Regions from separate parts of the Alistipes dispar genome, predicted to be linked through region 1. Evidence: riboswitches for the same ligand, from Rfam matches in the RefSeq annotation. Region 1 holds a riboswitch; each other region holds the start of a gene.

Region 1 (7,600 bases):
CGAAACGCGGAACTTGGTGTCCTTGTAAACCAGGTTGAGCGAGTATTTGTTCGTCGCCGACTTGAGCGGGAGCATCAGGTAGTCGCCCGCCGCCGCGAGGTTGCCGCCGACGATGACCGTCTCGGGGTTGAACGTGTTGATGAGGAACGCGATGGCCTTGCCGACCTTTTCGCCCGCCTCCTCGATCAGTTCGATCGAGAGGTTGTCGTCGTTCATCGCCGCGTTGATGATGTCGTCGATGTGCACGGTCCGCTGTTCGTCGTACTGTTTCTTGAGGATGGTGTTCACGCCCTTTTCGATCATGTGGCGCATCTTGTCCTCGATGGCGATACCCGACACCTCGGTTTCGAGGCAGCCCTTCTTGCCGCACGAGCAGATGATCTCGTTGTCGAAGAAGGGGATGTGGCCGAACTCGCCGGCGAAGCCGCTCTTGCCGTAGTAGAGCTTGCCGTCCACGACGATTCCGATGGCCACGCCGCGGCCCATGTGGAGGTACAGCACGTTGCTCTCCTCCTTCGATTTGCCACACGTGTACTCCGCGTAGCAGCGGGCGCGGGTGTCGTTCTCGATCAGCACGCGCAGGCCGATCCGCTCCTCGAGGATGTCGCGCAGCGACTGCTCGTTGGAGGTGAAGTATTTGTAGCTGCGGCCCGTGTCGGGATTCACGCGCCCCGTCATGCAGACGCCCAGGCCGAGCATCTTGCTCCGCTCCACGCCGCACGAGGCGATGAAGTTCTCGATGTTCGTGCAGATGCGCTCGAGGCACTGCGGACGGTCCTGCAGCTCGAAGGTGAAGTCGTTCTCCTCCTTGATGATGTTGTTTTGCAGGTCGGTGACCATGAAGCGCATGTTGTCGCGGCCGACGTTCACGCCGACGAAGTAGATCGCCGAGTTGGCCAGGCCGAAGATGTTGGGACGGCGTCCGCCCGGAGTCTCGACCTTGCCCAGGTCCGTGACGATGTTTTCGTCCACGAGCTCCTGCACGAGTTTGGTGATCGTCGGAACGCTGATGTGCAGCTCCTTGGTCAGCTCCGAGAGCGTGCACTCGCCGTTTACGGCCATGTGCGCGATGATGTTGCGCTTGATGATGCTGTTCTTATGCGAAATGCCCTTGAGGGTGTCGTCTTCGTGTTTGTTGAAGAACTCGGTCAATGATGTCATTTTCTTCGCTTTTTTTAACTGGCGGCACAAATATAATAATTATTTCAATAGACTGCAAAAATTCTTAATAAATTTAATAAATTATTTGCAAAAATGAACAATAAAAGAGGGAACAGATTGTTTTTCAATCTGTTCCCTCTCCTTCCGCGGAATGCGGACGGATCGGTTACAACGTCGATTTCGACTCGACCGTCGCCTGGGCGTCCACCTTGCGGATCAGGCCCTGGAGCACCGTGCCGGGGCCGAGTTCGGTGAACTCTCCGACGCCGTCCGCGAGCATGTTCTTCACGATGTAGGTCCAGCGGACGGGAGCCGTCAGTTGGGCGATGAGGTTCGCCTTGATGGCTGCCGGGTCGGTATAGGGTTTGGCATCCACGTTCTGGTAGATCGGGCATGTCGGAGTCCGGAAGGGAGCGTCGTCAATCGCCTTTTCCAGCTCCTGCTTGGCCGGCTCCATCAGCGGCGAGTGGAACGCACCGCCCACGGGCAGACGCAGCGCACGGCGCGCGCCTGCGGCCTTGGCCTTTTCGCAGGCCGCATCCACGGCCTCCACGGCGCCCGAAATGACGAGCTGCCCCGGGCAGTTGTAGTTGGCGGCGACCACCACGCCGTCGATCGACGCGCAGATCTCCTCCACGGTCTTGTCGTCCAGTCCGAGGATGGCGGCCATCGTGCCGGGCTGCGCCTCGCAGGCGGCCTGCATGGCCATCGCTCGTTTCGAAACGAGTTTCAGACCGTCTTCGAACGAGAGGGCCCCGGCCACCACCAGCGCCGAGAACTCGCCGAGCGAGTGACCGGCCACGGCATCGGGTTCGACGCCGAGCGCCTTGGCCATGATGACCGAGTGGAGGAATACGGCGGGCTGCGTCACGCGGGTCTGCCTGAGCTCCTCGTCCGTGCCGGCGAACATGATGTCCGTGATGCGGAATCCGAGGATTTCATTGGCCTTCTCGAACAGCTCCCGGGCAGCGGGAACGTTGTCGTAGAGATCTTTGCCCATGCCGACGGCCTGAGCCCCCTGGCCGGGGAAAACGTATGCGTGCTTCATGATTTCAGCGAATTTTTTGTTAGCTGGGGCAAAGATACGAATTTATTTCGTATTTTTGCGCCGCAATGGTTCACAAAGGGTCCGGCGAGGCCCCGCGTGATTAAATGGGAATGCCGTGTGAATCGGCAGCAGTTCCCGCTGCTGTAAGTTCCGCAAGAGTTGCCGCGACACGCTTGAAGCCACTGATTCCGGGATGAATCGGGAAGGCGTCGCGGCTGGGACGAGCCAGAAGACCTGCCTTGCGTCTCCCGAGGGAGAATCCTCATTCGAACGGTTGCTGCGGAGAACGGTGCGTCGAACTTCGGCCCTGCGGGGCGTCGGTGCGATTGTCTGTCGGTTTGTCGGGCGTATGTGCGAAGCGGGATTCGGCTCCGGGAAAGGAGACCGGATTTACTTTTTTTATGTACTTATTTTAATAATTGATCCGAAAGATGAAAAAATCATTGCTTTTCGCACTCGCCGCGACGGTTTTCGCGGCCTGCTCTGACGACAACGGTTCGACGACACCGCCCCCCCCCGGCGCTTCCGACAAGTATCAGGGCGGATTCTACGTCTATAACGAAGGCTCTTACGGCCGGACCCCGGCGTCGGTGAACTACTACGATAAGACGACGGGCGAGTGGTCGCTCAATCTCTACCAGGAGAATAACGAGGGCGAGAAGCTGGGCAACACCGGCACGGTGGCCGTGTGCAGCGACGACAACGTTTACTTCGTGTCGAAGGAGACGCCCTGGCTGGTCGAGGTGGGGCTCGAGGACTTCCTGAAGAAATCGGCGCTGCCCGACGGCGCGCTGACCGGCCAGGCCTACGGATTTGCGCTGATCGACGGCAAGCACGGCGTGCTGACCACCTCCGAGGGCGCCTATTCCGTATCGCTCGATCCGCTGGAGCTGGGCGACGCCTTCTTCGAGGGGCGCGGTTTGGGGGGCGACGTCGCCGTGAAGGACGGGCGTGTTTTCCTCACCGCTTCGGCCGGCGAGGGGGATGTCGTGAAGGTTTACGACGCCTCGACCCTCGCCTTCGTGAAGGACCTTCCTGCCGCCGCGAAGACGGGTTTCGCCGAGGCAGGAGGCATGCTGTGGGCCGCTGCCGGGAACAAACTCTTCAAGATCAACACGACGGCTCTGACTTCGGAGGAGGTGACGCTCGGCGACGACCTCTCGGTTTACTACAACCAGTGGGCCTATACGCCGACCGGATTGCACGCTTCGAAGAAGGGTGATGCGCTCTATTTCGTCGAGGGCAGTTCTTCGGGTTACGACGTCTATCGGTTCACGATCGCCACGGGCGCTGCGGAGAAGCTCTTCCCGGCTCCGGAGGTGGACGGGACTCGCTATTCCGTTTACGGTGCGGGGCTGAATGCCGATCCCGAAAGCGACGATCTCTACCTGTTCTATACCGCCGACTGGGGCGGTCATGCGACCATCTATGTCGTGGACGGGACCACGGGCGAGCAGAAGAAGTCGTTCCCCTACACGGATGCCGAATACTGGTTCCCCTCGATGATCCTCTTCCGGTAGCCGGGCGGGCCGTTCCGGGATCCGTTCCCCGGAGGGACGCCTGTCCCGGACCTGCGGAGCCGTTTTCCGGGGTCCGCGTCCGATAAGAAAAAGAGAACGCCCCTGCCGCAACGATTCGCGGCAGGGGCGTTCTGCATTTCCGGCGGCCGGCGACCGTCTCCGGGACCGGGGCGCTCTTCTTCGCCGGGAGCGGCGGCGCCCCGTCAGATCAGGTTCTCCTTCTCGATGTCCTTGAAGTAGCGGTAGGTCGCCACGCGCAGCTCCCCGGCGGCCGGTTCGTCGCAGATCAGGATGCCGTTGGGATGCACCTGCAGGGCCGAGATGGTCCACTGGTGGTTGTACGATCCCTCCACGCCGTGACGCACCGCGCGGGCCTTCTTGGGCCCCGTGGCGAGGATGAGCACCTTCTTGGCCGCGAGCACCGTGCCCACGCCGACCGTCAGCGCCGTCTTGGGCACGAGGTTCGTGTCGCCGCCGAAGAAGCGCGAGTTCACCTGGATCGTGTCCTGCGTCAGGGTCTTGACGCGCGTGCGCGAGTTGAGCGACGAGAAGGGTTCGTTGAAGGCGATGTGCCCGTCTTCGCCGACGCCGCCCATGAACAGGTCGATGCCGCCGGCCTCGACGATGCGCGCCTCGTAGTCGGCGCACTCCTTGACCAGATCCTCGGCGTTGCCGTTGAGGATATTGACGTTCTCGGGCAGGATGTCGATGTGTTTGAAGAAGTTGTTCCACATGAACGAGTGGTAGCTCTCGGGGTGCTCCTCCGGAAGTCCGACGTACTCGTCCATGTTGAACGTGATGACGTTCCTGAACGACACGTCGCCGGCCTTGTGGCGGCGGATGAGCTCCTTGTAGGTCTCCAGCGGCGTTGAGCCGGTGGGCAGTCCCAGCACGAAGGGCGACGAGGTGTGCTGCGCCTTGTTGCGGATCTGCTCGATGATGTAGTTGGCGGCCCATTGCGCCACCTGCTGCGGGGTGTTTTCGATGATAAGTCGCATAACGGAATTTTTAGGAACGGCGGATGCGGCCCCGGAGGGGTTGTGCGGCATCCGTCCGTTATCGGTTGCTTTGTCGGATCAGAACATTTTGACGAATACCTCGATGGCCTGGTATTCGGCCATGCCGAGCTGGTCGTAGAGTTTCGCGGTGTTCTGCGTGCGCTCTTCGGCGCGCTGCCAGAACTCGCGGGGGTCGTCGCCCGGGAAGGGCATGATGTCCTTCTGCGACAGGTGGCGGTAGATGGCGTGGCGCTTCATGATCAGCTCGTCGGGCGACAGGGGCACGGCCATGTCCACCATGCCCAGCTCCCATTCCATCCAGGCGCCGCGGTAGAGCCACAGGTGGCAATCCTTCATCCACTCGTCGTCGCGGACGACCTCGAGCGCGGCGAGCACGGCCTCCATGCAGGTGCGGTGCGTGCCGTGGGGATCGGCCAGGTCGCCGGCGGCGTAGATCTGGTGAGGCTTGATCTCGCGCAGCAGTTTGACGATGATCTCGATGTCCTTCTCCGTGAGCTGGCCCTTCTTGATGCCGCCCGTTTCGTAGAAAGGCAGGTTGAGGAAGTGGGCGTTGGTGTCGGGATTCAGACCGAACGAGCGCACGGCGGCGCGGGCCTCGGCGCGGCGGATCGAGCCTTTGAGGTCGAGCAGCGCGCGCGGTTCGGGTTCGCCCTTCTTCTTGCCGGCGATGATCCGCCCGACTTCGGCGTAGTGGTCGCCGTAGCCCAGTTCGCGCGAGGTGTCGATGTTCTGCAACACGACGTCGTCGTGTACGGCCACGTTGCCCGACGTTTCGTAGGCCACGTGCACGTCGTGGCCCTGCTGCACGAGGCGGATGAACGTGCCGCCCATCGAGATCACGTCGTCGTCGGGGTGGGGCGAGAAGATCACCACGCGCTTGGGGAAGGGCTTCGATGCCACGGGGCGCGTCGAGTCGTCGGCGTTGGGTTTGCCGCCCGGCCAGCCCGTGATGGTGTGTTGCAGGTCGTTGAAGACGTCGATGTTGATCTGGTCGTAGCTGCGGCCCTGTTCGAGCAGTTCGCCCAGCGAGTTCTCGATGTAGTCCTTGTAGGTGAGTTTCAGGATCGGTTTGTGCACGACGCCGCAAAGCCATACCACGGCCTTGCGCACGAACTTCGGCGTCCAGTCGCAGGGACCCACCAGCCACGGCGTCTGCTCGCGGGTGAGCATCTGCGCGGCGTTCTCGTCGATCACCACCTCGATATTGGGGTGTGCCTGCAGGTACGAGGCGGGAACCTGTCCCGTGATCTCGCCCTCGACGACCTTCTGCACGATCTGCGTCTTGTTCTCGCCCCAGGCCATCAGGATGATGCGGTCGGCGCGCATGATCGTCTCGATACCCATCGTGATCGCCATCTTGGGGGTGTTCTCCAGTCCGAAGAAGGCGCCCGACTGCACCTTGCGGGTATTGTAGGTGAGCTGCACGAGACGCGTGCGCGAACGCGAGTAGGAACCCGGCTCGTTGAAGCCGATCTGACCGTCCTCGCCGACGCCGATGATCATGAGGTCGATCCGCGAGGCGGCGCGCTCGTAGGAGTCGCAGTACTCCGAGATTCTCTCCTCGGGGATCGTGCCGTCGGGGATGTGTACGTTCTCGGGCAGGATGTCGATGTGGTTGATGAACTCCTCGTGGATGCGGTAGTTGCGGCTCTGCTGCTCGGTCGAGCGGATCGGGTAGAATTCGTCGAGGCTGAATACGGCCACGTTGCGGAAGCTGATCTGGCCCTCCTTGTGGCGTTTCACCAGTTCGCTGTAAAGCCCCAGCGGCGTGCGGCCCGTGGTCAGGCCGAGCACGAAGGGGCGCGTCTCGTCGTACACGCCGTTCGAACAGTGCGCCTCGTTGTAGTTGCGGATCGCCCTGACGATGTTGTCGGCGACGTACTGCACGGCGCGGTATTCGTTTTCATATACGTTCGTGCGGATCTTCTCGTAGCGATGGATGATGTCGCGCGGGGCCGATTTCGCGATCAGGCCGCCGTCTTTCGGAAGTGAATACTTGTTGTTCATATTATTTGAATTTGATATGATCGAAAAATTCCGGACGGTGGAAATTCGGTTTTTCCGTCCGTATGGGGCGCCACGAGAGGAAGTGGGGGTGCGAAAGGTCGTCGCCGCACTTGAAGAGGTTGGCGCGCGCCTCCGCGCCGCTCCAGTCGGTCAGGGCGTGGCGGAACAGCGCCTGCGGAGGAATGGCCAGCACGACCGACCAGCGGTTGTCGCCTTCGCGCTCCTCGAACGGCGTGCCGGGCAGCGAGGTGTGGCGTATCACGCTTCCGAGCGCTTCGGCCGGGGCGCTGACGGTCTTTTCGCCCTGCCTGTGGTACCCCAGGAGCAGGCGTCCGATGCACGAGGTTTCGAAATTGTAGTAACTTTCGGTGTCGGGAGCGATGAAGAACTCCACGCACGAGTCGGTCCAGACCCGTCCGTTGTCCTCGGTGACCCGTGCGGCGGTGTAACGCTCGGCTACGTCGAAGCGCAGCATGAGGTAGTCGCCCGTGTGGAACATGCGGAACTGCACGTCGGGGGCGTAGGGATACGTTTCGGCCCAGTTGCAGCAGGCGATCGGCTGCGCCTCGACCGATGCGAAGGCCCGGTCCACCACCTCCCAGTCGCCGGGCCTTATCCCCGATATTTTGGCGATATCCATATCCGTTATCTGTATTTGGCGGCCGTCTCCTCCACGATGCGGCACATGGCGGGGTATTGCTCTTCCATGCTTTGCAGCAGCCGGTACTGGGCCCGTGTGCGCACGAGGTTGTGGTCCGCGTATTTGGTCTTGTAGTAGATGTCCCCGTCGATGTAGTCCATCAGGAAGCGCAGGACCTGTTCGTAGGTGATATAACGGGCCGAGA
Region 2 (7,600 bases), 830 kb from region 1:
AAGACGCTCGTGAATTACGACTCCTACCAGGACTATATCGAACGCTACACCTCGAACTGGGACGTGGAGCGCATCGTGTTCATGGACAACCTGATCCTCGCCACGGCGATGGCCGAGCTGATCTCGTTCCCGTCGATTCCCGTGAAGGTGACGCTCGACGAATGGATCGAAATCTCGAAGTATTACTCCACGCCGGGCAGCAGCACCTTCATCAACGGCGTGCTGGACAAGATCGTGGAATCGCTCACGGCCGAAGGCCGCATCAGGAAGGCCGGCCGCGGGCTGATCTGACCCTCCCCGCCATGCGCCGCACCGCACCGCTTCTGCTTACGGCCGCCTTGCTCTGCTCGTGCGACGGCCCCGCTTCCCGTCCGCAGGCCGGTTCGGACCGGGCCGAAGCGGTCCGGTCCGGGGAACGGAAAGGCCGGATCGTCTCCCTTTCGGACGTGTTTTTCGAACGGGGCGGGACGGACACCGTCCGCTTCGGCCGCCTCCGGTCGGGCGAAACGGCCGTCGTGCGCTTCTGGATAGCCAACGATTCGCCGCAGACGACGGCCATCCTCTCCTACGACCGCAACTGCGGCTGCACGACGCTGAAATTCAACTCCGAACCGATCGCACCGGGGGATGCGCAGCGAGTCGAAATGAGCTTCGATTCGCGGGGCACGCGGGGCTGGCAGCTCAAAACGCTCGACGTGACGCTGGCCGGAGCGCAGCGCCCGCTGCGGCTTTACGCCGAAGCGGAGGTGGAGTGAGGGCTTGCAGATTCGCCGATATTTCGTATATTTGCCGTGCTGAACCGAACAAACACTTAAAAAGCGAATAAGATTATGATCGATTTTCTTCAGGCAGCGGCGCCCGCACAACCTCAGCCGGGCTTCATGCAACAGTACAGCTTCATCATTATGATCGGCCTCATGGTGCTGGTCCTCTGGCTCTTCATGTGGCGGCCCGAAGCCAAGCGCCGCAAGCAGATGCAGGCGTTCCGCGACGGGCTGAAAAAGGGCGACAAGATCATCACGGCCGGAGGCATCTACGGCACAGTGAAGGAGGTCAAGGAGACCACCCTGCTGATCGAGGTGGACGGCAACGTGACGCTGCGCATCGACAAGAACATGGTCGTGGCCGACAATTCGGACCTCCAGCGCCAGTAGAGGCCGCGCATCATACGAAAAAGAGCTGCAAGGATTTGCAGCTCTTTTTTTCATATCCGTCACCGGAAACGGAGGTCAGCCGAACAGATGCAGCGCCGCGACGTCGATGAGCCGCTGGTTGCGGCTGCCCCGGAAATCGAGCGACAGGTCGCGCAGCGCCTCGACGTAGCGGCCGTCCACCAGCGTGTCGATCCAGCGCAGGCACTCCCGGCGCGCCGGGTCCGCGAGGCACTCCTCGAGCGTATAGCCCGTATAGCACCAGACATTCTGCCCCGTGCGCTCCCGCACCCGGCGCAGAAAGGCCGCCATCGCCGCGGGATGCAGCAGCGGATCGCCGCCGCTGACGGTCACACCGTCCAGAATCGGGTTCGCCGCGATCGCGTCGCAGATCCGCTCCGTCCACTCCGCGGTCAGCGGTTCGCCGCCCAGCGGATCGTGGCTCTGCGGATTGTGACACCCGGGACAACAGTGCGCACACCCCGCGAAATAGATCGCGTAGCGCAGGCCGTAGCCATCAGAGATGGTTTCGGGATAAATGGCCAGGATGCGGAGTGGTTCCATCGGCAAAACAGGGTCAGATATACATTTCCTGCGGAGACGATTTAGGAATTCGGACGGAGCCGTCTGCGGCACGCGCCGTCCCCGGCGCGGGTTGCACATGCGCCAAACATGTCCGCCCCTGCCGGAGTGTCCCGAACAGAAGAGCCCCCGCCAAGACGGGGGTTTGGTGGTGGGTCGCACTTGCAAACACGGCCGAAGGCCGTAAAGAAGCGAGGGCGGAAAGTGAAACGACAGACATAATCGCCAAAAGCGGATTATCTGTGTTTTACCCGGTCGCGCTCCTCGGCCTGCTTCGCGGAGTTCCACGATTCGAGACTGCCCGTCAGGTAGCCCGTGATGCGGCGCATGCGCGAGATGTTGTCCGAACCGCAGACGGGACATTTCGAGTAGATCACCCCGCGGTAACCGCACTTGCGGCAGGTGTCGATCGGATGGTTGATCGACCCGTAGCCGATGCCCGAATCCTGCATCACCTTGACGATCTTGAGAATCGCCACGGGATTCTTCTTCGCTTCGCCGTCCAGCTCGACATAGGTGATATGGCCGCCGCGCGTGATGGCGTGGAACGGCGCCTCGAGGCGGATCTTCTCGACGATCGACACCGGTTCGCGGACATCCACATGGAACGAATTGACGTAGTAGTCGCGGTCGGTGACGCCCGGAATCTCGCCGTAACGCTTGCGGTCCATGCGCGTGAAGCGGCCGCTCAGCCCCTCGGCCGGGGTCGCCAGCACGGAGTAGTTGAGTCCGTAGCGGGCCTTGTACTCCTCGACCACGCGGTTCATCGTCAGAACGGCATCGTAAAGCGTCTGCCACGCCTCCTTCGAGGTGGCGTGCCCCTCGCCGTAGATGGCCACCATCGCGTTGTGGCCGCCGATGAAGCCGATGCCCAGCGTGCCGTGCTTCAGCACGTCGCCCACCTCGTCGTTGGGTTGCAGCGCGCCGCCGCCCTTCCAGACATCGTTCGACATCATGAACGGGAACTGCCGCGCGAGGGCCGTGCGCTGGAACTGGTAGCGCTCGTAGAGCTGCTCGGCGATCATCGAGGCCGTCTTGCGAACCGATTCGAGGAAGATCTCGCGCGCCTCCTTGCGGATGGCGTGCTTGTTGCCGTCGGGAATCAGGTCCGAAGCCTCACGCACCGCCTCGATGGCCAGCCGCGGCAGGTTCATCGAGGTGAACGAGAGGTTGCCGCGGCCCCACGAGGTCTTCTCGCCGTGCAGGTCCTCGAAGACGCGCGTGCGGCAGCCCATCGTGGCCACCTCGTAGCGGAAGCGGTCCGGGTCGTCGATGCGCCACTTCTCATGGCGGTTGAACGGCGCGTCGAGGAACATGAAGTTGGGGAACAGCGCCACCGAGGTCGTGCGGCACGCCTCGACGAGCAGGTCGAAATTCGGCGTCCGGAACCGGATTTCGCCCGCCAGCGCCTTGTCGAAATCCCGGACGGCCGCCCGATAGTCTTCCTCGCACCACGAAACGCCCTCCTTGACCTTGAAAATCTGAATCGGGAAGACGGGCACTTCGCCGTGCCCCAGCCCCTCGACCGTGGCGGAGAGCAGTTCGCGGATCACCATGCGCCCCTCGGGCGAAAAGTCCGTGCCGTAGTTCACCGAACTGAAAACCACCTGATTGCCGCCGCGAGAGTGCATCGTATTGAGGTTGTGGATGAATCCCTCCATCGCCTGATGCGTCTCCTTGCGCGTGGCCTTGTAGGACTGTTCCCAGATACCGCGCAGCTCCTTGTCCGAAAGGCCGATCCCCGCATCGGCGAGGGCCCCGCCCAGCGCGGCGATCCGCTCGTCGGAGAGCTCGATCGTCGGGAGATGTTCGGCGCAGAGTGTTTTGAGCCGTCCGCGGTCCGGCTCCCCGGCCCCTCTGAGCACGCAAAGGAACGACACCGTATCGACGACATGCTTGCGGAAGGTCTTCAGTACGCCCGGAGCCATGAAACGGTCGAAGGCCGGAATCGACTGCCCGCCGTGCTGTTCGTTCTGGTTGGTCTGGAAGACGATCGTGGCCAGTGTGGCGTAGCTCTGGATCGACTGCGGCGTGCGCACCGAACCGTTCTTGGTGGAGAAGCCGCGCCGATAGATGTCCTCCAGATCGTACTGGATGCAGGTCGTGGTCTTCGTGGGATAGTAGTCCAGGTCGTGAATATGTATGTCGCCATCGCGGTGAGCGCGGCCGTGGCGCACGCCCACGAGGTACTTCAGCGCATAGTCCTTCGTGATCTCCGAAGCGAAGGTCATCATCTGCCCGGCGGGCGTGTGCGACGACATGTTGGCGTTCGAGAGGTTGATGTCGTTCTTCTCCACCGTCACGATTCCGTCCATGACCCCCTTGATCGACGAACGGCGGTCGCGCTCGACGTTGCGCCACTCGCGGTAGATGATATAGCGTTTGGCGATCGAGGGATTGAGGCGCATCAGCCGCTCCTCGACCATGTCCTGAATCTCCTCGACCGAAATCTCGTTCTTCGAAATCGCTCCGGCGACCTCCGCCGCCACACGGGCGATGGTCTGCTCCTCGTCCGTGATGCCGCCCGCACGGTAGGCTTTCGTGATGGCGCGGACGATCTTCTCCAGCGAGAAAGGCTCCGTCTTGCCATCACGTTTGATGATGGAAATCTGTGCGTAATCCATTGTAAACGAATATATGTGTTTCACAATAGGCCCCGTTTCCCCGCAGGACCGGACATTGCTGCGCGGAGGCAGGTCTTCTGACTCGCGCCGATCCGCAGACGCCTTCCCGCTCCCCGCAGGGAACAGTGGCTCGAGACGTGTCTGCGGCCTATGACGCTTACAGCAGCGGGAACTGTCCGGGATTCGCACCCGGTTCCCTCTTATCCCTCCGTCCGGCGGACGAAGGGAAACCTCCGCAAGGACAAAGGTCCGCAGAATCCGGAGCAATTCAAAGCCCCCGGCACAGAAGTTTTCAACATTTTGTGAAAGATTCCGCCCGTCTTCCCCCGCATTGCGCTATCTTTGCGCCGCAAACGACAATTACGACTCATGATCCGGAAAATATCCTACACCTGCCGGGGAACCTGCTCCCGGCAAATCGACATCGAACTCGACGGAGAGACGATCCGCAGCGTCGTCTTCACGGGCGGCTGCCACGGCAACACGCAGGGCATCGCGGCGCTCGTCAGCGGCATGCGGGCCGAAGAGGCCATCGCACGGCTCGAAGGCATCGACTGCCGCGGCAAGGGAACTTCGTGCCCCGATCAGTTGGCCTGCGCGCTGAAAACGGCGCGCTGACGCGGCGGACGCGCACCGCGGCCCGGAACCGCAGGCGGGTACGGATTTTGCACTCGGTCTTCACGTCACAAAAAACGAAAGACTATGTATTTCCTATGGTATCTGCTTATCGGGCTGGCGGCCGGATGGATCGCCAACCTGCTGGTCAAGGGCAGCGGCTCGGGCCTTATCGTCAATCTGATCGTCGGACTCATCGGCGGCGTGCTGGGAGGCTGGCTGCTCTCGCTCTTCGGACTCGTGGCGGCGGGCACGCTGGGCAGTCTCGTCACGGCCGTCATCGGGGCGATCGTGCTGCTCTGGATCGCAGCGCTCGTCTCGCACCGTAAAGCGCGCAAGGCATGAGACCGCGGCGCGACGACCGGGAGGCGCCGGGAGACGACGGAGCTCCTCGCCGGACGCATCGACGACGCGACGTCGTGCGGACCGGCCGCACCGGAGCACGTGCCGGACGGCCGGGACCCGGAAAGGAATCCGGACGGGAGGCGGGGACGCCGCAGTCCGGAGCGCACCGCGGCGATCCGCCGCGGAATTTCCTCTCCGGAGAGACCCGCGGCTCCGGAGAGACCCGCGGCCGGACGATCCGGAAAATGCGGCGGACGACAGACAATCAGCCAGCGTAAAAGATAATCTGCCCGCACAAAATTGGATATTGGGATTTTTTACGTATCTTTGTGCCGCTTTCGAGCGAATGTTTGAGCTGTGGTGTAATGGTAACACAGCAGATTTTGGTTCTGTCGTTCTGGGTTCGAATCCCGGCAGCTCAACACGAAAGGGAGAGGTCCGCGAGGACTTCTCCCTTTCGCATTTCCGCACGTAACCGGCGGCCGCCCCGCCCTTTCCGCGGAGGACGGGGAAGCCTCCGCGGAAAGGGCGGCGGGAAACCGCTCCGGATCCCGAGGATCCGGCCGGGTCACTTCACCCTGGACATGAATTTCGCGCGGTCCACCACAAAACGCACGTGAACCCCCTCGCCGATCATTCCTTCGGCATCGCGGGCCCCGACGTTGAAGGTCAGCTTGCGCCCCTCCGCCTCAGCGAGGATGGCCGTGGCCGTGATCTCGGCCCCGAGCCCCGAGGGCTTGATATGGGTCACGTTCATCTCGGCGCCCACGGTGGTCGCCCCTTCGGGCAGCGCGGCGGCCACGGCCCGCATCGCGGCGTTCTCCATGAGGGCCACCATCGCGGGGGTGGCGAATACTTCGAGGTCGCCCGAACCCATCGCAACGGCCGTATTGCCGGCCGTTACGGTCGTCGTGCTCCGGGCGGAAAGTCCCTTTTCCAACATACGCTCTCTCTTTTCGGTGTTACGTCAAACGATTTTTGAATTACCTTTGCCTCCGAACCGTATCCGCTCCGGCGGCGCCCTGTGCATTCGGGATGCGCAGGATGCGCAAAGGTAACGATTTTTCCGATCATGAAGAAACGGCTGGCCCTTCTCCTCGTCGCATGCACGGCAGCGCTCTCCGGAGCGCTGGCGCAGGGCGGCCGCGGCTTCCTCAGACAGGAGTGGATCGTCGAACGGGGCGACTCGATCCCGCTCGTGCACATCCTTCCGGTCTGTATCTTCGACCGTCCGGCGGACCTGCGCCGATATCAGAAACTGGTGCGGGCCGTCAAACGCGTCTATCCCGTGGCCAGGGCCGCCCGCGCCAAGATGGCCGAAATGGAGGGCGAACTGCTCCGCCTGCCGGACAGAAAGGCGCAGAAAGCCTATATCCGGGAGGTCTATCGCCAGATCAAGGAGGAATACACCCCCGTGGCCAAACACATGACCCGCACCGAAGGGCGCGTGCTGCTCAAGCTCATCGACCGCGAGACGGACTATACGGCCTACGAGGTGCTGCGCGAATTCCGCGGCGGATTCGTGGCCGGATTCTGGCAGGGCGTGTCGCGCATCTTCGGACAGAACCTCAAGTCGGAGTACGACAAGGAGGGTGAGGACCGGATCATCGAGCAGATCGTCGTCTATTACGAAGCCGGACTGCTGTAAAACAGTCAGAACGTCAGGGCAAGGCCGCCGCTGAGGCCGACAAACGAGCGGTGCGGCGGACCAAGCACCCGGTCAGGGCGCGGTATCCCCTCATCGAAACTGCGCGTCAGGTAGTAATGGTAGGTGAAGTCGATGAATAGACGGACACGGCCGATCGGCAGATTCAACCGTCCTCCCGCATCCGCCGTACAGACAAATCGTTGCCGGATGTCATACAAGCCCTCGTCCTGCGAATGGATCGGGCCGAAGAGCAGGCCGGGCGTCAGGCCCGCATGCAGTTCGAACACCGAAGGAACCTCCGGCACGAAGGTTTCGAAAAGGATCCGGCCGACGGAGGGGGCCGCCATATCACGGTCCGGATACCAGGTCCCGTTGTAATAACAGCCGTCGGGCGATGAGGTCGGCATGCGCCGCACGCCCGAGCGCCAGGAGAACTGCAACGGAACAGAGGCGTACTGTCCGTCGTGCAGGGGCGAGGTAAAGAGGTTGAGCCCCGTACGCAGGCCGATGTTGCGGTAGTTGTAGGCGGCAAAATCCATGGCCGCATACTGCATGGCCTGACCGGGAGCACCCGAACCGACGCCGATCTGCACCCCGTAGCGCAGGCCGATCTCCTTGTTACGGACCCGCTTTCT
Region 3 (7,600 bases), 540 kb from region 1:
GTCGGCGCACATGCCGACGGCAGGCGACCAGGTGGCCACGGGGAACCGCACGGCCTCGGGCAGTTCTTCATTCAGAATTTCGCGGCCCTCGTGGTCGATGCCCACGATCTTCGCCGCGGAGGTGAAATCGGCGCCCATGTTCTGATTGCCGGTAAAGGTTCCGGCCAGCGCGAAATAGATATTGCCGTCGGCGCCCTTGACGACACCTTTGACCTGACGGCCTTCGTAAGTAATCCGCTTCTCGACGGCATCCGTCGCCGGATCGACGATGACCAGACTGTGGCCGCATCCGGCAAAAAGCTTGCCGCGGGAGAGGACCATGCGGGTCTTGACGGCCCCTTCGGTGGAGAACGCCCCGAAAGTACCCTCCACCGTGGCGCCCACCTCGACGGAACCGTCGCCCAGCGTCAGCGCGCAGATGCCCGACGTGGCTTCCATGCCCGACTCGGAATACTGCACATAGGCCTTCGTCGGACTGACGACCACCAGATGCTGCGGCCATGTATCCTTGCCCTCGGGAGTTTTGATAACCAGCGGATCGGCATACTCCATGCGCATCGTCCGGGCGTCGCAGACGACGAACCGTCCGGCCCCGTTCATCGAACCGCCGTTCTGCGTAAGCAGGTAAATCCGGTCGTTGGCCATGAACATATCCTGCACGACATTGCCGATCTCCTTGCCGCCGTTGGCCTGCTCGAACACCTCCTCGTACTCCTTGCCGGACTTGTCGTACCAGACCAGCATGCCGTTGGCCGAGGTCATGTTGCCCTCGCAGACGACGAACGTGCCTCCGGCGTCCGTGAAATCCACCGAAGCGCACACCTCGGCCGAAGCGAACACCGTCTCGCCCGTGGCGCGGATACCGATCAGCGTGACGATGCCGCCGGCATACGAAACGCCATCCGAAGCGGCCGGAGCCTTCAGCGTGACGCTCCTGCCAGCCAGATCGAACGATGCCGTCCACCCTTCGGGGACGTTCATGAAATCGGCCGTGGTCACGTCGGCCACACGCAGCGACAGCGTCCTCCGCTCCCCGAAACCGAACACGAAGCAACCGCGGCCGTCCTCCGACTGCACGAAACCGAACACGGCCCCGGTCTTCGGTATGACGATCGTCTGCCCGTCGGTCAGTTCGAAAACGACCTCGGTCTCCCCGTCGGTCACCGACCTGAAGAAGGCGTCGCCGTCCTTGCCCGAGGCTTTGACCTCCTTGCCCGAAGCGTCCTCTACACGCACGCCGTCAACGGTCCAGTACCCCTCGGCATCCACCGCCAGCTCGGGCGCCTCGCCCGATACGGGAATCCTGTTCCCCTCGTCGTCCGTCAGGAAATTACCCTTGCCGCCGAGGGTCCAATAGTAAACGCCCTCGACGCGGTCGATACCGATGACCGGGGCGTCTGCCCCGTCGGCGATCGTCACCGAAGTCTTGTCGCTGAAGACGATCGTGCACCCCTCGTCGGTCTCGACGACCTCCGAGATCGTCTTGTTCTTCTCCAGCGCATCGACGACCGTCCGCAGCGAGGAGACCTTCTCGTTGAGCGCCGCCAGTTCGTTCCTGATCCCGTCGATTTCCGCCCAAAGGTCGTCGTCGTCATACGAACAGCTCCACGTCGCCATGCCGAGCATGGCGAGCATCAGAAGTGTAACCAGTTTTCTCATTCCTTCCGTTTTTTAAGTTTGACATATCCGATAAAAAAATCAGCCGCATCCTCCTGGCAGGATACGGCGGAAAATTCAAAACGGACATTCGCACACCTCCGAAATTTCGCGTTTCGCGACCGGGACGGGCCGGACGGCAGGGGGAAAATCGCTGTTCTGATTCTCGCCCGTAGTCCCGCAGGCAACAAATCCTCTGTAAAATGCGAAAGGCAGGTCTTCTGACTCGTTCCGGTTCCGCGCCTTCCCGGCCGCGCCTGCGGCCAGTGGCAAAGATTGCGAAACCTCTCGTGCTCCTTCACGGAGCGGAAACTCACAGCAACGGGTATTGTCGCAGACTTTCACTGCGTTCCCTTTTCATTCCCCGCCGCGGCCCGTCGCCGGGTGCGGAAAGGAAACCTTTGCGAAGACAAACATAGGCTAAAAAAACGAATCCGACAAGATTTTTCCGATTTTTTTCATCGCTCCGGCCGCAGAGGCCCGGCACGGCGTTCCGCGCCGCCGTGCGGCAGGGGAGGGATGCACCGCGCGCCGCCCGCAAAAAACGCCGCCGGCTTTGTGCCGGCGGCGCCACCAAAAATAACACCAAAATCCGGATCAGGCCGGAAGGGAGATCGTAAAGCGACTGCCCTTGCCGATCTGGCTGTCCACGGTGATCGTGCCGCCGTGCGCTTCGACGAACTCCTTCGAAATAGCCAGTCCCAGACCGCTGCCCTGCACCTTCGTGCCGGGAACGCGGAAATAGCGTTCGAAGATGCTCTTGTGGTAGCGCGGGTCGATTCCCCGGCCGAAATCCTGCACGTAGATATTCACGACCTTGTCCTGCTGGCAGGCTCCCACGATGATGCGCGAATTTTCGGGCGAGTGGTGAATGGCGTTCGACAGGAGGTTCGTCACCACCCACGCGATCTTCTCGTTATCGACGAAGAGTTTCGAAATCTTCTCGGGGTATTCCACCTCCACGAAGCAGTGGAACCGCTCGGCGAGCACCTGCGTCGCATGCACGGCGTAGTCGATCAGCTCGATCGGCTTGACGATCTTGGGCATCAGTTTCAGCTTGCCCGACTCGACCTGCGTCATGTTGAGCAGCTCTCCCGTGATGTTGAGCAGCCGGTCGCTGCTGTCCTTAATGCTCGTTATCAGCGCCTTCTGCTCGTCGTTGAGCGAACCCAGCCGGTTGTCGCCGAGCAATTGGAGGCTCATCAGGATCGACGAAATGGGCGTCTTCATCTCGTGCGAGACGGTGGAGATGAAATTCGTTTTCGCCGAATCCAGCTCCTTGTAGCGCGTCACGTTGTTCAGGATGATCACGTTGCCGATGAACTGCTTCCGCTGCCCGCCGACCGGAACGATATGGAGCGGGATGTTCTCCATCTGGAAATAGCTCTCCTTGTTGTCGGCGTAGATCTTCAGCGGCTCCTTCTGTCCTTCGTCCTCCTTCGGTTCGGAGTAGAGCTCGCGGATCAGCCTCCGCAGCAGATCGTTGTTCAGAGCCACCTCCGCGGCCTTGCGGCCGATCACTTCGCCGCGCTTCAGATTCAGGATCGTGCACGCCTCGTCGTTCATGAAGAGGATGTTGCGCTCCGAATCCAGTCCGACGATCGGTTCGTGGAGGCTGTTCACGATCCCCTCGATGCGCTTCTTTTCGATCATGAGCGAATCGAGCGAACTGCGGCGGTATTCCGAGAGTTTGCAGGCCATGTCGTTGAACGACTCGGCCACCTCGCGGAACTCGCGGTTGCCCCCGAAGTCGAGCCGCTCCTCGTAGTTGTGGTTGGCGATCTCCGTGATGCCCCGCTTGAGCTTGTCGATCGGGCGCAGGATCACCGCCGGGAACTGCACGAGGAAGGCCGCGGCGAGCACTACGCAGAGGACCGCCATGACCGTCAGCCACCACACGGCGTCGGCCGCACGCGCCTCCATCTCGGAACTTTTCATGCGGATCGAAGCCATGTTGAGGTCCATGATCCGGTAGAGGTCGCTGCGGACGAGCCTTATCCGGTCCGGAGTCACCGTGTCCGTGAGGGCCGCGATGCGGCGGCCGAGCGACGCCGTGGCCTCGCTCTCGTCCACCTCCGTGATGTTCTGCCGCTGCAGGCTGAGGCTGCGGATGAGCGTCGCCCGCGACGAGGAATCCTGCGAGAGGCGGTCCAGCGACCGGAGCATCTCCTCGGCGTAATGCACCGAGTTGTAGTTGTCCGCGAGAATGTTCCCGGACGCGGCGGAGAGTTGCCGCACGTAACCGACGGAGAGTCCTCCGAGCAGCAGAATCAGGACGAACAACACGCCGATTCCCAATGTCAATCTGTATCGTAGGTTCATATCACGACAAAATGATTAAGTCGATGTTCATGCCCGCCAGCCGGTTGAGCAACCGGCGCATCCGCGCGGCCGTCACGAGCAGCGAGAGGAGTTTGAAACGGGGTTTGCTGATGCATACCAGGCTGATCTTGCGGGAAATGGCCACGTCCGCGACCGCCTCGACAAAATGATTCGAATGCACGCGCATCACCTCGCCGCCCAACTCCGCGGCCAGATCGAAGTTGTTGATCAGGTAACGCTGGTTGGCCAGCGGAATCCGGTCGGTGCTCTCCCTGTCGCTCTGCACGTAGAGCACGAGAAAGCCCGCATTGAGGTGCGTGGCCATGCGCGCCGTCTTGCGGATCAGTCGCCGGGCGCGCTTCTCGCTGCTGTCGATCACGGCCAGCAGACGGTCGCTAAGCTGGGCCGGCTTCTCGATCACTTCGTTCTCGACCTTCTTCTCCACACGCAGCGCGACCTCCTTCAGCGCCAGTTCGCGCAACTGGAGGATGTTCTCCTGCCGGAAAAAGTTGTTGAGCGCCGTGGGGACCTTTTCGGGCTTGTAGATCTTGCCCGCCTTGAGCCGGGCGATCAGTTCGTCGGCCGTCAGGTCGATATTGACCACCTCGTCCGCCATGGCCAGCACGCTGTCCGGCACGCGCTCGTGCACCTCGATGCCGGTGATCTCCTGCACCTGCTCGTTCACGCCCTCGATATGCTGGATGTTGATGGCCGAAATGACGCTGACGCCTGCATCGAGAATCTGCATCACGTCCTGCCACCGCTTGGAGTTGATGCTGCCCTCGATATTGGTGTGGGCCAGTTCGTCCACGACGACGATCTCGGGATGCAGGTTGATGACGCCCTGCATGTCCAGCTCTTCGAGCTCCTTGCCCTTGTAGAAAAGCCGGCGGCGCGGAATGACAGGAAGCCCTGCTACGAGGGCTTCCGTCTCGGGACGACCGTGCGTCTCGATGTATCCGATCCGAACGTCCACCCCCGCTTCGAGCAACTGGTGGGCCTCCTGCAACATGCGGTAGGTCTTGCCCACACCGGCACTCATACCGATATAGATCTTGAACTTACCCCGGTGCGACTGCTTGATCAGGTCCAGGAAGTGGCGGGCGCTCTGTTTGGTATCGGTATCCATAAATTACATTCTGAAGGAAAATCCTCCCACAAAATTAACATCTTCCATGGCAGGATTCCAAACCAGATTGGTAAAAATTCCGATCGACATGGATTCCGTGCCTTTGATGTTCCAGCTCTTGCCGGCATTCAGGAAGACGTTCTGCACGTAGAAGTCGCGGTCGATGCCGTAAGTTCCGACGGCATTCCAGGGAACCATGCCCACGCCGGCCTTCATGTCCACGCCCTTCACCGAGAAGGGATAGGCCACTTCGAAATAGGAAGCGTAGGCGCGCTCGCCCTCGGCGTTCACGTCGGCAGCGCCGAAGAGCACCGTGTACCACGACAGCGTGAAGGGAACCTTCTCCGATACGACCCAGCTGGCGCCCACCTCGACGCGGTGGGGCGAGTCGGAACCGAAGCGGAAATAGTTGCGGTCCACCGACTCGCGGTCGGTATAGGCGCCGGTCCAATAGAGGTCGGCCAGCGAAAGCGTCACGGGGCCGAGCGTATAGGCCAGCGTCAGGTCCATCTCCTTATAGGTGGTCGAGGCGAAATCGACCGACCCCCACGCCGTAGCGGAGAAGTTGCCGGCGGTCATAACCAGCGTGGGCTGGAAGCTCACGCCCGCCTCATAGACACCGCGCCAGAGATAGGTGCTGACGATGTCCGCACCGCCGCTGAACGACACTCCTTTTTCCTGAGCGGAAACACGGCCGGCGGAGAAAAGGGCCGCTGCGGCCAATACACCAAATACAAAACGTTTCATAGTAAAAATTTCCTGCTTTATTTAAAATGGGTTAATGGGTTGTTTTTCGTTTCAGGGCGCCGCGCCGGGTCTATGCAGACCCGGCCGACACGGCCTGACCGTCGTCCCATGCCTTCGGCGGACGATCCGGAAGGTTCCGCGGCCTGCGGTTTCCCGCAAGGCGGAGGCTTCGGCTCGGCAGCGGTCCGGGCGAACCGCCCCGCCGGGCGAAGCCGCCCGCCGTTACAGGCAAACCAGGTCCGAAATCAGCAGTACGATGAGGAACACGACCGAAACGACGATCCATCGTTTCGCCGGCTTATCCAGCTTCACCATAGGACGGACTCTTTTCGTTTACTTGTTCTGGGCGGTATCGAGCGCCACGTTGAGCTTCAGCACGTTCACCTTCGAGGTGCCGAACAGGCCGAGCCAGGGGCCTTCGGTCACGGAATCCACGATCCGCTTCACCTCCTCGACGGACATGCCGCGGGCTTCGGCGACACGACGGATCTGAACCTCCGCCCCGCGCGGCGAGATGTCGGGATCGAGACCCGAACCGCTCGCGGTCACCATCTCGGCGGGAACCTCCTCGCGCGAGAGGTAGGGGTGGGCTGCCAGGAAGGCATCGACGCGCTCCTCGACCTGGGCCAGATACTCGGGATTGGTCGTGGCCTTGTTGCTGCCGCCCGAGCCGCCGCCGTTGTAGTCCACGTTCGAGGGACGGCCCCAGAAATAGACGCTGTCCGTGAAAGCCTGACCGACGTTGGCCGCGCCGACCACCTTGCCGTTGTATTCCACCAGCGCGGCTTCGCCGTCGTTGGGAGATGCCACCCACGCCACGAGACGCAGAACCAGCACATAACCGACGAACAGCACGACGCACATCGCCAGCGTGAATTTTATCGAAATCCAAAGATTTTTCATTGTTCTACTACTTTAAAACAGGTTTATCAACATGTCGATCAGTTTGATGCCGATGAACGGAGCGATGATGCCGCCCAGACCGTAGATGAAGAGGTTCCGGCGCAGCAGAGCCGAAGCTCCGATGGGCTTGTACGCCACGCCGCGCAGCGCCAGCGGAATGAGCAGCGGAATGATGATCGCGTTGAAGATCACCGCCGACAGGATGGCGCTTTCGGGCGAAGCGAGGTGCATGATGTTGAGCGCCCCCAGCGCGGGAATCGACGTCATGAACAGGGCGGGGACGATGGCGAAATACTTGGCCACGTCGTTGGCGATCGAGAAGGTCGTCAGCGTGCCGCGCGTCATGAGGAGCTGCTTGCCGATCTCGACGATCTCGATCAGCTTCGTGGGGTCGTTGTCCAGATCGACCATGTTGCCGGCCTCCTTGGCAGCCTGCGTACCGCTGTTCATCGCAACGCCCACATCGGCCTGTGCGAGCGCCGGCGCATCGTTCGTACCGTCGCCCATCATGGCCACCAGCTTGCCGGCCTGCTGCTCGCGGCGGATATACTCCATCTTGTCCTCGGGCTTGGCCTCGGCGATGAAGTCGTCCACACCGGCCTGCTCGGCGATATATTTGGCCGTCAGCGGGTTGTCACCCGTCACCATCACGGTCTTCACGCCCATCTTGCGCAGACGCTCGAAACGTTCGCGGATACCCGTCTTGATAATGTCCTGCAACTCGATGACACCCTTGATCCGCTCGTTCTCCGAGACCACGAGCGGCGTACCGCCGTTCTCCGAAATCTTGCGGACGATCTTGTCCACCTCCGGAGAGAAGACGTTGCCCGCCTTCTCGGCGAT
Region 4 (7,600 bases), 240 kb from region 1:
TAGGGCGTGAGCCGTCCGGTGAGCGTGATGTCGTTGCTCGACATGGTGTAGCGTTCGCTGTAATAGCAGAACTGCCAGAGCAGCCCCCACGAGCGCCATGCGAGGCGTCCGGTCGCCGTGCCCGAGAACTCCGGTTCGTAGGGAAGCTGCTTGCCCACGGACTGATCGGCCGGGCTCATCGGTTCGCCTACGTTGATCGACGGGGACCACGAGAAGGTCCCGTCGAGGTCGAGCTTCAGTCCGCGGGCCAGCATGACGGACAGGTCGGCCCGCACCTCCACGCCGTAGGCGTGCACCTCCTTGATGTTCACCGGCGAGAAGAATCCTTTGGTGGTCGGCAGCCAGAGAATCCAGTCGTCGATCCGCTGGTCGTACCACGAGGCCGAGCCCGAGAGCGTGTAGATCGCGTCGCGTCCCACGGCGAACGACAGCCCGGCTTCGTACTGGACGCCGGTTTCGTTCTTCAGGTCGGGATTCCCGCCCGGCAGGAAGTAGAGGTCGTTCAGCGTCGGGAAGCGGAAGTTGCGCGACACGGAGGCTTTCGCCACGACGTTGCCGCGCTTCGAGAGCAGGTAGTCGGCGAAGAGGGCCGGAACCGTGGCCCATTTCGTGCCGTAGAGCTGTTCGCGCAGGACGGCCGACAGGCCGAGCCGCTCCGCGGGCCGCCATTTGGCCGACACGGCGGCGTCGATCTCGACGCGCCCCTGGTCGTAGCCCACGATCGCCTTGTCGCCCTGCTGCAGGACGATGTTCTTGTCGGCGCTCCGGACGAAGTGCTGGTGCAGCGCGATGTCGGCCGTGAAGAGCCACTCGTCTCCCACGGCGTATTCTCCCGCCGCCTGCCCGTAGAAGGTGTCGATCCTGCTTCGGGAGCGGGTCATGGAGGTCATGATGCCGTTGCCCGGGTCGCGGCGGTAGTCGTAGGCCATCCATGTATGGATGTATCCGGCCTTCGCGCCGACCTTCCAGTCGCGGCGCAGGCGGTCCCACGAGAGGACGCTGCGGAGCGTGTGCTCCCGCTGGCGGTTCTCGAACCGGGTGTCGTCGGCGTAGTCGGTCGTCAGCAGCGGCAGTTCGCGGTTCGAGTTGATGTACCAGGCATTCAGTCCGAAGCGGTCGCCGCGGCCGGTGTTGTAATAGATCTCCTGCAGCACGTGCACGTCGTCGAACGCGCCGCTCTTGTTCCGCTCCACCGGATAGTACGACCCGACGATGTTCATCTCCTCGTCGTAGATGTTCTCCTTCTTGTCGCGGTTGCGGTATTTGTAGTCGTTCCGCGAGGACTGGTAAACGGCTCGGGTCGATACCTGCCAGTGCTCGTCGCCCCACGTGAGACGCAGGAACTCGTCGAAGGTGCGGTACATGCCGATTCCCTGGATGTATTGCAGGCCGAATCCGTCGGCGGCGGCCGGTGCGGTCGAGAGCTTCACCACGCCGCCCAGCGCCCCGCCCGCCTCATTGACCGACGACGTGCCGTGCAGCAGCGAGGCGTCGTCGATGAAATACGACGGGATCATCGAGAAGTCGGTCATGCCGAGCATCGGGTTGTTGATGCGCATTCCGTTCCACGTCACCTGCGTATGCGAGGGTCCTGTGCCGCGGAACGAGACCGTCGAGAGCGTCGCCCGGCCGTACTGCTTGACGAAGAGCGGGGAGTTGAACGTCAGCACGTCGGCGATCGACAGGGCGATGTTCTCCTTGAGTGTCACCGAGTCGAACGTCGTCCGTTCGACGCCGATCTCCTTCATCGGCCGCCGGCCCCAGATCGGAACCTCGCGGATGGCTATGTTCCGCTCGGGCCGGGCCTCCGCGGCGGCCTCCTGCGGCGGCTGCGCGCCGCCCTGGGCATGGAGCGCCGCCGGAAACAGCAGCGCCGCGACTATCCGAACCGTCGTCTTTCTCATACTTCCTGTATCCGTTATTTCCAGCAGAATGCGCCGGGGATGATTCCCACATAGAACCGGTCGATCTGTTCGCCCTCGGCCGTATAGCGATAGACGATACCCTGCTGCTGGTAGTCGATGGCGTCGGCCACATAGACGTCGCCGTTGTGCGGATCGACCGTCAGTCCGTAGTATTTCGTGTCGCGGTACTCGATGAAGGGGCGCACCGGCACGCGCTCCTCCTCCACCTGCATCCGCCAGATGTCCCTGTTGATCCAGTAGAGCGTGTCGCGCGTTCCGTTGAGCTGCACCTCCGAGGGCCAGTCGCCCAGCTTGAACCGGAACTGCTTCTCGACCTCGAACGTCGCCGCGTCGATGCGGTAGAGCGACGGGGCTTCGTAGCCGTAGGGCGACCCTTCGTAGCCGCCGTCGGTGATCGTCCACAACTTGTGGTTCTTGTCCATCACGAGCGACGTGGGCTGGATGCCGACCGTCAGTTCGTCCACCACCTCGTCGGTCTCGGTGTCGATCTTCAGGATGCGGTTCTGGTACGACCAGCAATTGACATAGACGTACTTGCCGTACTGCACCATCTGCTCCGTGGAGCCCGATTCCATCGTCATTCCGGGGCACTCGATGTAGCCCGTGATCTCGTAGCGTTTGGGATTGACGATGAAGATGCGGTTGTCCCAGATCTGCGTCACGTAGGCCTTTTCGTCCGAAAGGAAGTGGATGTAGCGCGGCGAGGTGAGGTCCGTGATGCGTCCCACCTCCCGGAAGGTGTCGATGTCGATGGCGAAGATGACGTGCGAATTGTTCACCACGATCCAGCCCACGCCGTCGCGGACGGTCATCGACTGCGCCACGTCGCCCAGCTTGAAGCCGTTGGCGCGGAAGAAAACCTCGTTCTCCACCCGTTTGGTCTTGGGGTCGTAATAGGAGAGCGTGGCGTTGCCGTACTGGAAATTTCCCTCGTTGGTGACGAACAGTCCCCGCCCCGAGGCCGAGAACTCCTCCGTCGTGCCGTAGTCCCACTTCATGCAGCCCGTGAGCAGCATGAGGCAGCCTGCGGCCGGGAGTGTGTATCGTATGATCCGTTTCATGTTCCGCAAACCGTTCGTTCGGTACGGCGGCGCGCCGGCGGGGCGGCGGGACGGTAGGGAGGGGAGACCGGAGAACGGTGCGCTCCGACGATCCGATTCCGACCCGAAACCCGCGGGTGCAAATCCGTACGGCAAGGCAGGTCTTCTGACTCGTCCCGTCCGCCGCGCCTTCCCGGTCTGTCCCAGTGGCAAAGAGTGCGGCAAAACAGTTTCTCCCCGCAGGGGAGGGGACTTACAGCAGCGAGCACTGCTCCGGATTCTCACCGGATTCCCTTTTCATCCGCGCCGCGGAGAACGGCCGGCGCGAAAACCTTGCGACCGCAAAGGTAGGGAAAAATTCGGAATATTTTGCTACCTTTGCGGTCCGATATGAAGGAGTCGCTCAAAAGATCGTTCGCCTCGCTCGGGGCCGACGGGCTCGTTGCCCTGTGGCTCGGGGTGTGGTGGTGCGCCAACCTGATCGAGGCGGGCTGCACGGAGCTGGCCAACGACGAGGCCTATTACCACATGTTCGCCCAGCGGCTCGCATGGGGCTATTTCGACCATCCGCCCGTGACGGCGCTGCTCGTGTGGCTCGGGGAGCGGCTCTTCGGCGGCGAGCTGGGCGTGCGGTTCTTCTTTACCGTGTTGCAGCCGCTCTATCTCTGGGCGTTGTGGAGGCTCGTCCGTCCGGCGGATGCCGTGCGGCGCGATGCGACGCTGTTCGTCATGCTTTCGGCCTCGACGCTCCTGTTGCAGCTCTACGGCTTTATCGCCGTGCCCGACGGGCCGCTGCTGGCTTCGTCGGCGGTTTTCCTGTGGACGTTCCGGAACTTCTCGGAGGGCCGCCGCCTCGCATGGCTCTGGATGGGTGCGGCGATCGCGCTGATGGCTTACAGCAAATACCACGGCGCCCTGGTGCTGCTCTTCGCCCTGGCGGCCAATCCGCGGCTCTTCGCCCGCCCGGCGCTCTACGCTTCGGGAGCGGTCGCCGCCGTGCTGCTCGTGCCGCACCTCGTGTGGCAGTACCACCACGACTGGGCTTCGTTCATCTACCACCTCTCGGCGCGCAACTCGGTTTTCCGTCCGGGCTACGTCGTCGAGTTCCTCGCCAACATGCTGGTGGTTTTCAATCCCTTCCTCGTGCCGATCTACGTGCAGGCATGGCGGAAGACGCGGCCGCAGTCGGCCGTCGGCCGGGCGCTGAAACTGCTGCCCGCGGCCTTCATCGGCTTTTTCCTCCTCTCGTCGCTGCGCGGCTACGTGCAGCCGCAGTGGGTGATCGTCTCGGTCTTCGGACTGATCTATGTCGCCTTCGCCTATGTCCGCCGCCATCCCCGCACGCGGCGGTACGCGATGGCAGCCGGCGGTGCGACCCTGCTGCTCGTCGCCGCCGTGCGTGTCGAGATGATCTTCAATCCGCTGGGACTCCGTTTCGAGGTCTTCGACAATTCCGAGAGCTACGGCGCCATCGCCGCCGAGGCGCAGGGCCGTCCGGTCGTTTTCCGCCACGGCTACGCCGTCGCGGCCAAATACGCTTTCTATACGGGCGGCGAAGCCTATTGCCAGCCCAATATCCGCTATCGTACGCACCAATGGCAGTTCCGCGACGACGACTCGCGTTTCGCGGGCCGCGAAGTGCTCGTCGAGTGTCCCCCCCCCGGGATAGCCGACACGACCGGACGCGTGCGGACCGTCCGGCTGGCGAACGGGCGCAGCTTCACGTGGTTCGTCGATCCGGATTTCCGCCCCGTGCGCAAGGTCGGCGTCACGATCGGAGGAATGCCCCGGCGCGTCGCTGCGGGCGATACGCTGCGGCTCCGGCTGTGCTTTTCGAATCCTTACGATTATGCGATCCGTGTGGGCATGGAGCCGCAGGGCGTGCGGCTGTCGATGCTCTGGAAGCACGGCCGCTTCCGCGTCGAGGAGTTCCCGCTGGAGGACCGTTTCACGATTCCGGCCGGCGGCGAGGTGTCGCACGAGGTGATCTTCCCCGTGCCGCAGCGGCTCTCCGGCGCGCAGTTCGAGGCGGGCTTCGCCCTGTGCCGCGAGGGCTATACCAACTGGTTCAACGGAAAACCCGTCCGGACGGAGGTCGCGGCGGCGGAATCCGGTAAAGAATGAAACCCGTCCCCCGGGAGGGACGACAATATGAGAACGGCGGGCGGTGTGCCGTCCGGTGAGAGAGTCAGTCAGTTATGATCGAACAGTTTTTGAAATTCTGCGTCGTGGGAGGTTCCGGTCTCTTCGTGGACTTCGGAATCACCTATCTTTGCAAGGAGTGGCTTCGCCTGAACAAGTATGCGGCCAATTCGCTGGGATTCCTTTGCGCCTCGACGACCAACTATGTCCTGAACCGTCTCTGGACGTTTCACAACGAGAATCCCGACATCGCGGGGCAGTACCTGCGTTTCCTGGGCATCGCGGCCGTGGGCCTGGCGATCAACAACGCTACGATCTATCTGCTACACAATCGTTTCCGTCTGAATTTCTACCTCGCCAAACTCTTCGCTACGGGCGTGGTGACCTTCTGGAACTTCTTCATGAACTACTTCTTCACGTTCCTGTAGGGGCGGGCGTTCAGCGGGCGGCTTTTCTCCGTATCTTCCGCAGCGGCAGTCCCAGCACGCCGAAGAAGGCTTCGCGGAAGATGCCGCCCGACATCTTCGATACGCCCTCGCGGCGTTCGACGAAGATGATCGAGACCTCCTTGAGTTTCAGCCCCAGCCTCCAGGCCGTGTATTTCATTTCGATCTGGAATCCGTACCCCTTCATGCGCACCGCGTCGAGGTCCATCGTCTCCAGTGCGCGGCGCGAGTAGCAGACGAAGCCCGCCGTGGCGTCGCGCAACGGCATGCGCGTCACCAGACGCACGTAAACCGAGGCGAAGTAGGACATCAGCAGACGCGACATCGGCCAGTTCACCACGTTCACGCCCTGCACGTAGCGCGAACCCACCACCACGTCGTACCCTTCGGCCGCCGTGCGGGAGAGGCGCACCAGATCGTCGGGATTGTGCGAGAAGTCGCAGTCCATTTCGCAAATGTAGTCGAATCCGTGTTCGAGTCCCCAGCGGAATCCCGTGAGGTAGGCCGTGCCGAGCCCCTGTTTTCCGGAGCGTTCCAGGAGGTGGAGCCTCCCGGGGAACTCCTGCTGGCGTTCCCGGACGATGGCGGCCGTGCCGTCGGGCGACCCGTCGTCGATGACGAGCATTTCGAACGCTTCCTCGAGCGAGAAGACCTTCGAGATCATCGCCGAGATATTCTCCTTTTCGTTGTAGGTCGGAATGATTACGAGCTTGCGCATGGGCGGGACGGTTTTGGTTTCGGGGGCAAATATACGATTATTTTGCCATTCCACCCCTCTCCGCCCTGCTTTTTCCGGCACGTTTGAGCCGTCGGAGCGCCTTTTTGTCCGCATCGCTCACCCGGTAGGACTCCGCGATTTTCCGCAGCGACCTGTTGAACGTCCAGTCGTCGAGCGGGCAGTCCCGCTCCAGCCACCGGCGGGTGATTTCGGGGCATTTCACGAAGCAGACCGACACGGCCCACGCCACGCCCATCCGGGCGTAGTACCCTTCGTGGCGGACGGCGCCCAGCAGTCCGAGCAACTGCCCGATATGTTCCGCATCCGCGAAATTGCCCAGCGCCATGACGACGGCGAACCGTATGTCGTACTCCGCTCCGGAGCGGAAATAGGGCCGGATGAAACGCCACATCGGTTCGCGTTCGGCCGCTTTCAGACGCCAGCAGAAACAGTCGCATACGGCCCAGTTGTCGATCTTCGGCACGAAGCGCGCGACGTGGCGCAGCTTCTCCTCCGGCGTGCATTTCGCGCAGGCGATGACGAGCCCTTGCAGCAGCCGCTCCTCGAAGTAGAACCCTTCGGCCGTGTCGAGGTAGGCGCGCCACTCCCCGCGGGCGATTTCCCGGGCGATCCGCCGCAGTTGCGGGATGCGGATGCCGATGACGTGCTTCTCGCCCGGCATCAGCGGCGAGATGAACTCCCGGTAGCGGGGTTCGGCCATTTCGAGCAGTTGTTCGCGGACGGTCATCGTGCGGCGCGGGTCATTCGCGGCGGGTGACGGTGCGGTAGCAGCCGATGCCGCACACCTCGGTCGAAATTTCGCCCACGCCGTTTCCGGCCTTGGCGTTTATGCCCGTCTGCACCTTCACGTAGTCGATCTGCGGCAGGTCGGCCGGTTGCCCGTCCGCATCCACGGCGTCGGCGATCCGGAAGCGGTTCTTCGCTCCCGTGCGGTCGGTCGCGGACCAGTTGTCGGCATAGCCCCATCCGAAGGCGGTCATGATGTATTTGTTGGCGGCCTCGTCGAAGGTCACGTTGTCGGGCAGCCGGATGCCGCGGTAGGTGAGCGACGGAACCCATGCCGGAACATAGCTTGCCTGGGAGTGCACGCCGATGCGGTCTATGGTTCCCTTTCCGTCGCGGTTGTCGTGCCATTCGGCCGCGATGCCCTCCTCGTCCGACGGGGCGTAGGTCGCTTCGTAGTCGTAGATCGTTTCGTCGTTGTCGTCCTCGCTGCCGCGCAGCCGGTACCATGTGCCCGGTGCGCCGTTCTCCCGCACGGCGACCCAGACGACTCCCGGCTCCGAGGAGCCGTCGAAGGCGTTGCCC

What was found. Region 1 has a riboswitch for cobalamin ahead of FME97_RS09875 (DUF5074 domain-containing protein). Riboswitches for the same ligand answer to the same signal wherever they lie in the genome.
Region 2: another riboswitch for cobalamin. It lies ahead of FME97_RS01190 (anaerobic ribonucleoside triphosphate reductase); the one in region 1 lies ahead of FME97_RS09875 (DUF5074 domain-containing protein).
Region 3: another riboswitch for cobalamin. It lies ahead of FME97_RS12035 (DUF5074 domain-containing protein); the one in region 1 lies ahead of FME97_RS09875 (DUF5074 domain-containing protein).
Region 4: another riboswitch for cobalamin. It lies ahead of FME97_RS08855 (DUF5074 domain-containing protein); the one in region 1 lies ahead of FME97_RS09875 (DUF5074 domain-containing protein).

The regions. Positions count from the first base shown of each region.
Region 1 is NZ_AP019736.1:2,345,356-2,352,955, forward strand. Features, by position in the region: gene FME97_RS09865 (ROK family transcriptional regulator) at 1-1,161, opposite strand, end outside; gene fabD (ACP S-malonyltransferase) at 1,328-2,209, opposite strand; cobalamin riboswitch at 2,258-2,465, shown strand; gene FME97_RS09875 (DUF5074 domain-containing protein) at 2,641-3,729, shown strand; gene nagB (glucosamine-6-phosphate deaminase) at 3,933-4,727, opposite strand; gene FME97_RS09885 (6-phosphogluconolactonase) at 4,806-6,755, opposite strand; gene FME97_RS09890 (carbohydrate-binding family 9-like protein) at 6,757-7,395, opposite strand; gene FME97_RS09895 (phosphotransferase enzyme family protein) at 7,401-7,600, opposite strand, start outside.
Region 2 is NZ_AP019736.1:212,318-219,917, forward strand. Features, by position in the region: gene FME97_RS01170 (transcription antitermination protein NusB) at 1-291, shown strand, start outside; gene FME97_RS01175 (DUF1573 domain-containing protein) at 303-755, shown strand; gene yajC (preprotein translocase subunit YajC) at 831-1,154, shown strand; gene nrdG (anaerobic ribonucleoside-triphosphate reductase activating protein) at 1,230-1,715, opposite strand; gene FME97_RS01190 (anaerobic ribonucleoside triphosphate reductase) at 1,970-4,357, opposite strand; cobalamin riboswitch at 4,408-4,607, opposite strand; gene FME97_RS01195 (TIGR03905 family TSCPD domain-containing protein) at 4,727-4,975, shown strand; gene FME97_RS01200 (GlsB/YeaQ/YmgE family stress response membrane protein) at 5,060-5,317, shown strand; tRNA gene FME97_RS01205 (tRNA-Gln) at 5,669-5,739, shown strand; gene FME97_RS01210 (thioesterase family protein) at 5,886-6,260, opposite strand; gene FME97_RS01215 (DUF4294 domain-containing protein) at 6,390-6,965, shown strand; gene FME97_RS01220 (hypothetical protein) at 6,971-7,600, opposite strand, start outside.
Region 3 is NZ_AP019736.1:2,884,956-2,892,555, forward strand. Features, by position in the region: gene FME97_RS12035 (DUF5074 domain-containing protein) at 1-1,659, opposite strand, end outside; cobalamin riboswitch at 1,851-2,074, opposite strand; gene FME97_RS12040 (sensor histidine kinase) at 2,254-3,978, opposite strand; gene FME97_RS12045 (sensor protein KdpD) at 3,980-5,107, opposite strand; gene FME97_RS12050 (hypothetical protein) at 5,111-5,854, opposite strand; gene FME97_RS12055 (K(+)-transporting ATPase subunit C) at 6,188-6,757, opposite strand; gene kdpB (potassium-transporting ATPase subunit KdpB) at 6,770-7,600, opposite strand, start outside.
Region 4 is NZ_AP019736.1:2,101,305-2,108,904, forward strand. Features, by position in the region: gene FME97_RS08850 (TonB-dependent receptor) at 1-1,904, opposite strand, end outside; gene FME97_RS08855 (DUF5074 domain-containing protein) at 1,919-2,986, opposite strand; cobalamin riboswitch at 3,105-3,316, opposite strand; gene FME97_RS08860 (ArnT family glycosyltransferase) at 3,335-5,089, shown strand; gene FME97_RS08865 (GtrA family protein) at 5,164-5,535, shown strand; gene FME97_RS08870 (polyprenol monophosphomannose synthase) at 5,546-6,271, opposite strand; gene FME97_RS08875 (DNA alkylation repair protein) at 6,309-7,019, opposite strand; gene FME97_RS08880 (hypothetical protein) at 7,033-7,600, opposite strand, start outside.